4 regions of the Roseixanthobacter psychrophilus genome follow, and region 2 is predicted to be linked to each of the others. Evidence: riboswitches for the same ligand, from Rfam matches in the RefSeq annotation. Region 2 holds a riboswitch; each other region holds the start of a gene.
What was found. A riboswitch is a leader RNA that binds a small molecule or an ion and turns the genes downstream of it on or off. The one in region 2 is predicted to bind cobalamin.
Positions count from the first base shown of each region.

Region 1: linked by a shared signal. The riboswitch ahead of V5F77_RS06440 (energy-coupling factor ABC transporter permease) and the one ahead of V5F77_RS14770 (TonB-dependent receptor plug domain-containing protein) in region 2 are both predicted to bind cobalamin.
Region 3: linked by a shared signal. The riboswitch ahead of V5F77_RS14470 (DUF1636 family protein) and the one ahead of V5F77_RS14770 (TonB-dependent receptor plug domain-containing protein) in region 2 are both predicted to bind cobalamin.
Region 4: linked by a shared signal. The riboswitch ahead of cobU (bifunctional adenosylcobinamide kinase/adenosylcobinamide-phosphate guanylyltransferase) and the one ahead of V5F77_RS14770 (TonB-dependent receptor plug domain-containing protein) in region 2 are both predicted to bind cobalamin.

Region 1 is NZ_JBAFWT010000004.1:180,751-182,942, forward strand. It holds gene lldD (FMN-dependent L-lactate dehydrogenase LldD) at 1-59, shown strand, start outside; gene V5F77_RS06440 (energy-coupling factor ABC transporter permease) at 275-952, opposite strand; cobalamin riboswitch at 992-1,216, opposite strand; gene V5F77_RS06445 (hemin uptake protein HemP) at 1,265-1,444, opposite strand; gene V5F77_RS06450 (hypothetical protein) at 1,516-1,752, opposite strand; gene V5F77_RS06455 (SCO family protein) at 1,749-2,192, opposite strand, start outside.
Region 2 is NZ_JBAFWT010000015.1:45,023-47,214, reverse strand. It holds gene V5F77_RS14770 (TonB-dependent receptor plug domain-containing protein) at 1-1,278, opposite strand, end outside; cobalamin riboswitch at 1,386-1,593, opposite strand; gene cydB (cytochrome d ubiquinol oxidase subunit II) at 1,774-2,192, opposite strand, start outside.
Region 3 is NZ_JBAFWT010000014.1:106,437-108,628, forward strand. It holds gene cobW (cobalamin biosynthesis protein CobW) at 1-407, opposite strand, end outside; gene V5F77_RS14470 (DUF1636 family protein) at 404-892, opposite strand; cobalamin riboswitch at 971-1,203, opposite strand; gene cmk ((d)CMP kinase) at 1,256-1,909, opposite strand; gene aroA (3-phosphoshikimate 1-carboxyvinyltransferase) at 1,918-2,192, opposite strand, start outside.
Region 4 is NZ_JBAFWT010000006.1:224,674-226,865, reverse strand. It holds gene V5F77_RS09105 (cobyric acid synthase) at 1-226, opposite strand, end outside; gene cobO (cob(I)yrinic acid a,c-diamide adenosyltransferase) at 226-858, opposite strand; gene cobU (bifunctional adenosylcobinamide kinase/adenosylcobinamide-phosphate guanylyltransferase) at 848-1,396, opposite strand; cobalamin riboswitch at 1,552-1,742, opposite strand; gene rfaE1 (D-glycero-beta-D-manno-heptose-7-phosphate kinase) at 1,799-2,192, opposite strand, start outside.

The DNA of each region.
Region 1 (2,192 bases), on a different contig from region 2:
CCCTGACGGGCGTGGAGCGCGTGTCGCAGATCGACGGTTCGATCCTGGCGAAGCTCTAGGGCGTTTCCCCGTTTTCAGGGACGCAGGGAAACCCTCTCTCTCGTCGTTCAGTCGCGTTTTCCTGACGCGAGCCGAACCGTCGGCAAGATCGCTGCTGGCGCTCCTGCTTCGCTCGAATCTCGCCGGCCGAGTGGGCGGCGACATGAGCGGCGGGGGGCGCCGCTCATGTCCTTGGATCACGTCGACCGGACGGCCGTTGGTGGGAACCCGTGGTTCAGGCCGGGTCGTAGAGGCGCCGCTCGAGCAGCGCGCTGCCCTTGAGACCGTGCAGGGCCTTGGCTGCCGCGAGCACGGCAAGATCGATCAGCGGCTCGACAATGATCACCAGCATGTAGGCGCCGCCGAACGTGGCGATGGAGGAAGCGTTCGCCACCGTGAAGCCCTGGCCGTAGAGCGCCCAGAACGCCACCCAGACGACGATTCCGGCCTGATAGGTGGTCGAAAGCGCCAGGGCCTGACGATACTTCAGCTCCACATAGGGCGTGTTGGGTGCCAGGACCTTGGGGGCCAGCACGGCGAGCGCGAACAGCGGCACCAGCAGGGTCGTGACATTCATGCCGTATTGCGGCAGGTCGAACGGCGCGAAGAACAGGCCCTGGACCAGCAGGCCGAGGGCAAGGCCGATGGCTGCCGGGGCGGCCCCGAAGATCAGGAACAAGGTCGAGCCGAGGATCAGATGGACCTCGGAAACGCCGACCGGATAATGCGGGAGAATTTCGAAGAACGAGAAGACGAGGGCGGTGCATGCCGCACTGCGCGCGATCAGCGAGAGCGGGCCGCGTTCGCGCACGGTTCCGGCCGCCAGCTTCATCGTATAGCCGAGGGCACCGGCGGCGGTCACATAGCTCAGCCAGATCTTGCCGGGATCCACGAGGCCGGGTTCGATATGCATAGAAGGCTCCTTTACCGTCTCACCCGACGGCGTGAGATTGAACACATGCTGCGCCTGGCCGGTCTCCTGACTCGCGGGTCGTCGCAACCTTCCGCCTTCCCAGGCCTCCCCGAAGGGTAGGTCCAGTGGCATCCCGGCAGGCCACTCGCCGCTCACAGTCGCGGGGGCGGTCGGGGCTCGCGGCGGTCAGCCGTTCCCCCGTTCCCATATCGTCCGAAGCGCGTCGCCGTGCCTCGTCCGAAAACCATTCGCTCGTGCAGCAGCGGACAACCCGCAGCCGCTGTCAAGGGCGCAGATGCGCGGCGCCGTGCGCTATTTGGTGAGGATGAGTTTGTTTTGGGCCGTCAGGCGCAATTGGTAAGCCTGATCGCCGTGCCGGATCATGATGGTGCGGCCGACGCGGAAGATGTCCGCGCTGTCCATGCTTTCCTGGACGACGGGGATGATGCGCCCGCGCGGCTTCAGGACGATCTTGAGGGGGACGGTGCCCATAAGAGCCTCCCGGTTCGTATGGAGGGAAGCGGGGCAAGGGTGTCGTGTCAGGCCCTCGCCCCGCGCCAGCGTCACAGGTGCAAAAGTCCTGGAACGACGAAGCGGATCAGGATCGCCATCTGGCCGAAGATCCAGCTCACGGCCGCGGTGTCGCGCAGATCGATGCCGTCGCCGCTCACGTCCAGCAACGCACGGGCAACATCGAGGTCGAACAGCTTAATGCCGCCCATCAGCAGGCAGCCCGCCGCCGCGCCGGAGACGAAGGTGGTGCCAAGGTCGCGCAGCACCGAGGAGGAGGACGCGTTCATCCCGCAGCTCCCGGCATTGCCAGGAGTTGGCGCAACTTCTCATCCCGCGCGGCCTCATCCTCCTTGTAGCCGATGATCCCGGCATAATGCCCCTGGCGATCCATCAGATACACCACGGCGGTGTGGTCGAGGGTGTAGTCGCCATCGCTGGTCGGGACCTTGCGCCAGAACACCCGGTAAGCCTTGGCCAGCGCCGCGATCTGAGCCGGCGGCCCCGAAAGGCCGATGATTCGCGGATCGAAGGACTGGATGTAGCTTGCCAGCGTCTGCGGCGTGTCCCGCTCCGGGTCGAGCGAGACGAACACCACCGTCAGGTCTTGCGCCTGCGCGCCCAGCCGGTGGAGCGATTCCGACATGTCCCACAAGGTGGTCGGGCACACTTCCGGGCAGCGGGTGAAGCCGAAGAAGATGGCGAATGGCTTGCCCTTGAGATCGCCATC
Region 2 (2,192 bases):
GCGGAAGGTGGAATGGTCGCCGAACGTATCGTCGCTGTCGAAGCGGATGTTGGCGGCGCCGAAGAAGCGATCGCCGAGCTTGCCCTGAAGTTCCGCATAGGCGCCAGTATCGCCGGTATTGGCGGAGAGATCGGTATATTGCGTGGAGGACGTCATGGCCTCGTTGCGCCGCTCGACGCCCACCAGCAAATTCTGCCCCGGCGCGAAGGCGAGGTTCGAGCGTAGATAATAGGTTTGCCGGTCGCCGTCATATTGGCCGTTCACCGAGGTGTTCGGTCCCGTGGTGGGGTTGGACGAGGTCATGGCGCTGACCCCGAACGTGGTGTTCAGCGCGCCGTCCAGCGTGGTCCACACACCTTCGCCCTTGGTGAAGAACATGCTCGCGAGGCTGGTGGAGCGCTCGGCGGCGGGAAGTCCCTCATAGAGCGGCGGGGGATAGACATCCGGGGAATAGGCGAGCTGGCTGTCGATGTAGCGGGCGACGAAATTGACCGCGAGCGCATCGCTCAACTGAAAATCGAGACGGGTCGAATAGGTCCAATTGTCATAGGCATTGGGGTTGATGGGATAGCCGGGCGGCACGAGGCCGGGCGGCGTCACCGCGATGTCGGTCGAGGAGAAATGGGTGACGTTGAACGAATAGGCGACCTTCTCCGTCGACCCGCTCAACGCCGCCGCCTGGTTGAACGTGCCGAGCGCGCCGCCTTCCACATAGCCGAAGACTTTCGGCGGCCCTTCGCCCTTCTTGGTGGTGATGGAGATCACGCCGCCGATGGCGTCCGAACCATAGAGGCCGCTCTGTGGGCCGCGCAGCACCTCGATGCGGGCAAGGTCGGTGGCGAGCAATTGGCCGAAGTCGAAGGCGCCGTTCGGGGTGGAGGGATTGCCGGCATCGATGCCGTCCACCAGCACCTTCACATGGTTGGAATTGGTGCCGCGGATGAATACCGAGGTCTGCCCGCCAGGCCCGCCGGTCTGCACCACATTGAGGCCGGGCAGCGATTGCAGCACCTGCGGCACGGTGCGCAATTGCTGGCGCTCGATGTCCTCGGACGTGACGACGCTGACGGACGAGGCGATCTGATTGGCCGGGGTCGGGATGCCGGTGGCGCTGACCACGACCTCGGGCAGGTCGATGGATTGCGACGCGCCATCGGCGGGGGCCGCCGACTGGGCATGGGCCACCCCGGAGGCGGACGAAAGCAGCAAAGCTGCGAATACGGATCTGCCGACGGCGCGCGCGGCGCCGCGAGAGGGAAAAGCGGGGACGGAAAGCATAAATGCCTCAGCGGGACGAGTGGTCCGTCACCGCGAACGAGGCCTCCCCACGGCCCGGGAGCCGCCTGGATCAACCACCATCAGGACACCCCGCCCAATGTGCTCGCGCGTGACCACGGCTGACGGCAGGTCTCCTGGCTCGCGGGTCAGTGTTCAACTCGTCGCCTTCCCAGGCCGAAGCCCAGTGGCTGATGACGAAGAACTCGCCGCTTACAGTTGCGGGGGCAGCCGCGGCATCGCCGGGCTCCCTTTCAGGCGCCCGTCTCACCGCGTTCCCTTTTGATCCCGTTGGGGAACCGTCACCGTAACGCTAGAGGGCAGGCTGCGGGCCGTCAACCGCCGCTGTCGGGGATGATCCGCAAAAAGGGTCGTTCCGCACTAAATGTTGATACGCTACCAACATCCATGGCCATATTTTGTGCCGGGGTCTATTTTCACTGTGATTTGGTTGCCCCCTAGGTCCGGCGCGACTCCCTAGGGGAAGCATCGCAAGGGCTATCTGGGGCTCGGGCCGGCGTTGCTGCCCAAGGCTGCGCCATATCCGCCGACATGGCGGACCTTGCCCCGGAACACCCAATAGGCATGCGCCTGATAGGCGAGGACGATGGGCAGGACGATGACCACCCCGGTGGCGGCGAAGATCACGGTGGAGGTGTCCGCGATGCCGTCCCAGATGGTCACGTGCCGCGGCACCACATAGGGGAAGAGGCTGACCACGAGCCCTGCGAAGCCCAGGAGAAACACGAGGATCGCCAGCACGAAGGTCTCGGCGTCGCGCCCGGTCCACAGCCGCCGCCAGATGGTGAACAGCACCGCGGCGGTGACGACAGGCACCGGCGCGAGGAAGGCGATGCCGGGCCAGGCGAACCAGCGCATCGCCACTTCGGGCACGCTCCAAGCGCTCCAGGCACTGA
Region 3 (2,192 bases), on a different contig from region 2:
CCATCCACCACCGCCACCACGCCGTCCACCGTGACGCGGCTCTTGATGGCGGGCCATTGGAACGCCTGCACCAGGGGCTTTGGCAAGGCGAGGCCGGAGGTCTCGATCAGGATGTGGTCCACGCGCGGCGTGCGGGACAAGATGAGGTCCAGCGCCGGCACGAAATCGTCGGCCACCGTGCAGCACAGGCAGCCATTGGCCAGCTCGACGATATTGTCCTCCGGGCAGCTCTCGATGCCGCAGCCCTTCAAAATCTCGCCGTCGATGCCCACGTCGCCGAATTCGTTGACGATCACCGCGAGGCGCTTGCCCCCGGCATTTTCCAGGATGTGGCGGATCAGGGTCGTCTTCCCCGCGCCGAGGAAGCCGGTAACGATGGTGCAGGGAATGCGGGCGAGAGAGGTCATCGCTGGTCCTCGGAGAAGCTCATGGGAGGAATGCGGGCAATCATGCCGCGCTTGAGGCTGTCGGGGCGTCCGCGCCAGGGCAGGATGCCGTCGGTGGAGGTCGCGAAGAGGGTCGCGCCGGTGAGCAGGTCGGCGGCGCTGTCGGGGGTGAGATCGCCGAACACGTAGGACCAGCCGCCGGTGCGCACCAGCGCTGCGGAAAGCGCGCGCTTGCAGTTGGAAAGGCAGCGCACCTCTTTCACGGCGATGGCGGGGTCCCCGCCCGTTGCCACGGCGCGGATCGCGTCCCGTGCCAGGGCCGCGCCGGCCGGCTCGGTTTGCGGATCGGCGCCGGTAAGCTTGCAGGTGGTGCAGACGAACAGGGTCACGGCCGGAACGCAGGCGACGCGCAGGGAATCGCGGGTCGGCCCGTCGGCGGGCGTGCCGCTTCGCGCCGTCGTGTCGCCCGCCGCGAAAGGTGCATCGTCGTTGGAAGGTCGCTCCACGCCGCGTATCCATGGGTGCGAGCGGCCCGCTCGGCGCGTGCCTCAGAGAGAATCGCCATGCCAGGGCACCCCGCCCGGTACGCGCTCCTGTCGGTGGCAGGTCTCCTGGCTCGCGGATCGCCGTTCGCGGCCGCCTTCCCGGAAGGGGCGCTAGCGCCCTTCTCCAGTGGCTTTTCGGCCGGAACTCACCGCCTACAGTTGCGGGGGCAGCTGCGGCTATCGTCCGGAAAACCCGTGCGCGACCGCATTCCCTTTTCACCCGGCGGAAGCAGCAAGCCGCTCGAACCGGGACCATCGACGCCGACACTTAAGAACCGGTCAGGCCCGAAGTCAATGAACCGCATCGGACCCCTGTGCGCCGTCTCAGCTTTCGCCCTGCTGCGCCTCGGCGTGTTCCCCGGCCTTCTTTGCGGCGACGATTTCAAGTGCCGCCGCCAGCACGTCCTCGACGCCGAGGTGGGTGGTGTCCAGCAGGACGGCATCCGCGGCCATAACCAGCGGTGCGGTCGCGCGGTGCGAATCGCGTTCGTCGCGCTTGCGGATGTCCGCCAGAACGTCCTCGAAGGCGATGTCGCACTTCCGCTCCAGCAGTTCACGGTGGCGGCGGGTGGCGCGCACGTCGGGCGTGGCCGTGACGAACAGTTTCACCCGCGCATGCGGACAGATCACCGTGCCGATGTCGCGCCCGTCCAGCACCGCGCCGCCGGGCTGCTCGGCGAAGCGCCGCTGAAGCTCCAGCAGCGCGCTGCGCACCGCCGGCCGGGCCGCCACCACAGACGCCGCCTCGCCCAGTTCGCCGGTGCGAAGCTGTTCCGGGTCGAGGCTGCGCAGGTCGAGGGTGCGCGCGGCATCGGCGCTCGCCAATTCGTCGTCCAGCGTGCCATCGGAGAGGCAGCGGGCCGCCACCGCCCGATAGAGCAGGCCCGTATCGAGATGGGGCAGGCCAAGGGTGGCCGCGATGCGCCGGCCAAGGGTGCCCTTTCCGGATGCCGCCGGACCGTCGATGGCAATGATCATGGCGGCGCTCATTTCAGCACGGCGCCGAGGTCGCCCATCATGGGCACGAAGGTGGGGAAGGAGGTGGCGATGAAGCGCATGTCGTCCACCCTCACGCCGTCTCGCGCAGCAAAGCCCATGACGAGGAAGGCCATGGCAATGCGATGATCCATATGGGTGGCCACCGGCCCCCCGCCGACGACACCATCGGGGCCGAGGCCGGTTACCAGCAGATCGTCGCCAAGGATCTCATGGGGTACGCCGCAGGCGGCGAGGCCGTCGGCCACCGCGGCCAGTCGGTCGC
Region 4 (2,192 bases), on a different contig from region 2:
TCATGTGCACGCTCGTCGGTACGCGGGCGGCGCGGGCCTGCAGGGCTTGCGCCCGGCCGATCTCGCCGCCGTCCGCCGTGACGGCGGCATTGTTGGACATATTCTGCGGCTTGAACGGCCGCACGCGCAGCCCGCGATTGGCAAAGGCGCGCGCAAGGCCGGCGACCAGCAGGCTCTTGCCCACGTCCGAACCGGTTCCCTGAAACATCAAGGCTTTTGCGGTCATCAGAATTCGATGCCGGCCTGCGCCTTCACGCCGGCGGAGAAATGATGCTTCACCAATCCCATTTCGGTCACAAGGTCGGCCGCTTCCAGAAGTTCAGGCTTCGCGTTGCGCCCGGTGACCACGATGTGCAGGTCAGGCCTGCGGGCCTTCAGGGTCGCCACCACATCGGCGAGATCGAGATAGCCATAGCGCAGGGCAATGTTCAGTTCGTCCAACACGATGAGGGATAGCGTCTCATCCGCCATCAGCGCGCGGGCCTGGTCGAAGGCACGCCCGGCCGCTGCCGTGTCGCGGGCGAGATCCTGGGTCTCCCAGGTGAAGCCTTCCCCCATGGTGTGCCATTGCATGCGCTCGCCGAACGCGGCGAAGGCGTCTTTTTCCCCAGTATGCCAGGCGCCCTTGATGAACTGGACAACCCCCACTTTCCGGCCATAGCCCAGCATCCGCAGGGCAAGGCCGAAGGCGGCGGTGCTCTTGCCTTTGCCGGGACCGGTGTGGACGATGAGAAGACCTTTTTCGAGCGTCTTTTCCGCCACCTCCGCATCCTGCACGGCCTTGCGCTTCGCCATCTTCTCCTTGTGGCGGGCGGCCTGTGCGTCGTCGATGCCGGCTGGGTCTGACTCATCGCTCATCGAGCGTGCCTTTCACTGTCATCGGCAGGCCGGCGACCATGAAGATCACTTCATGGGCCAGTGTCGCCATGCGTTGATTGAGCTGGCCGGCGGCGTCGCGAAACCGGCGGGCGAGCGCGTTGTCCGGGACGATACCGAGGCCGACCTCGTTGGCCACCAGTACGGTGAGACCCCTGCGCGCACGCACCGCCGCGACGAGCCGCTCTTCTTCTGCCGCGAGATCATGGTCCGCCAGCATATGGTTCGTCAGCCACAGGGTGAGGCAGTCGAGCAAAAGAGGCATTTCGGGCGGGAGTTCCCCCAGCAGGCGGTGCGCATCGAATGGCGCGTCATGGGCGTGCCAGCGCGCGTCGCGCCGGGCCTGATGCAGGCTGATCCGCTGCGTCATCTCGGCATCGAACGCTTGAGCGGTGGCGACATAGGCATAGGGGGGGGGCATCATCTCCACGCGCCGCTCGGCGTAGCCGCTCTTGCCCGAGCGCGCGCCCCCGAGCACCAGCACGAGGCGTCCGGCCGATGGCGATGAGGTCTTGGTCATCGACGACGCGGATGTCCGGCGGCCGTCGCCGGACAGATGCCAGCTGCCGCTGCGCCGGACCAACAGCGGGCGTGTACCGGACAAGCATGTGGGTGCAGAGCGACCATCAGCATCTCCCTGACCCTCCCACCGAGGGCCGGATTAGACCCGTCTTGCGGGCAGAAACGTCCTCGGCAGGTCTCCTGGCTTGCGGATCAACGCTCCCCCGCCCTTCCCGAGGCAGGCCTCAGTGGTTCGCAGGTTTGCTTTCCGCCGACAGTTGCGGGGGCAGCCGCGGCATTGAAGGCATAGCCTTCGCACCGCGTTCCCTTTTCATCCCTAAGGAACCGACGACACAGCGACTATAGGGCGGCTGCCGCGCACGGCAATCGCTCGCGGCAGATGCGAACGGAATTTCGTAGGTCAGCTTCGCGCCCTAGCCACCAAGGTGGAGGTGGATTGGCCGGGCGTCACATCGGCCAGCACCAGCTTGCCGCCATTGGCGATCACAACATCAGCGCCGACCACATCTTCAGGCCGATAATCGGCGCCCTTGACCAGGACGTCCGGCAGCAAGGCTGTGATGATCTCAAGAGGCGTGTCCTCGTCGAACAACACCACGAGATCGACACAGCGCATGGCGCCGATGACCCGTGCGCGCGCGTTTTCATCCTGGAGCGGCCGGGTCGGTCCCTTCAGACGACGGACTGAAGCGTCCGTGTTGAGCGCCACCACCAGCCGATCGCCCTGCGCCGCTGCAGTCTCCAGCATGCCCACATGGCCGGGATGCAGCAGGTCGAAGCAGCCATTTGTGAAC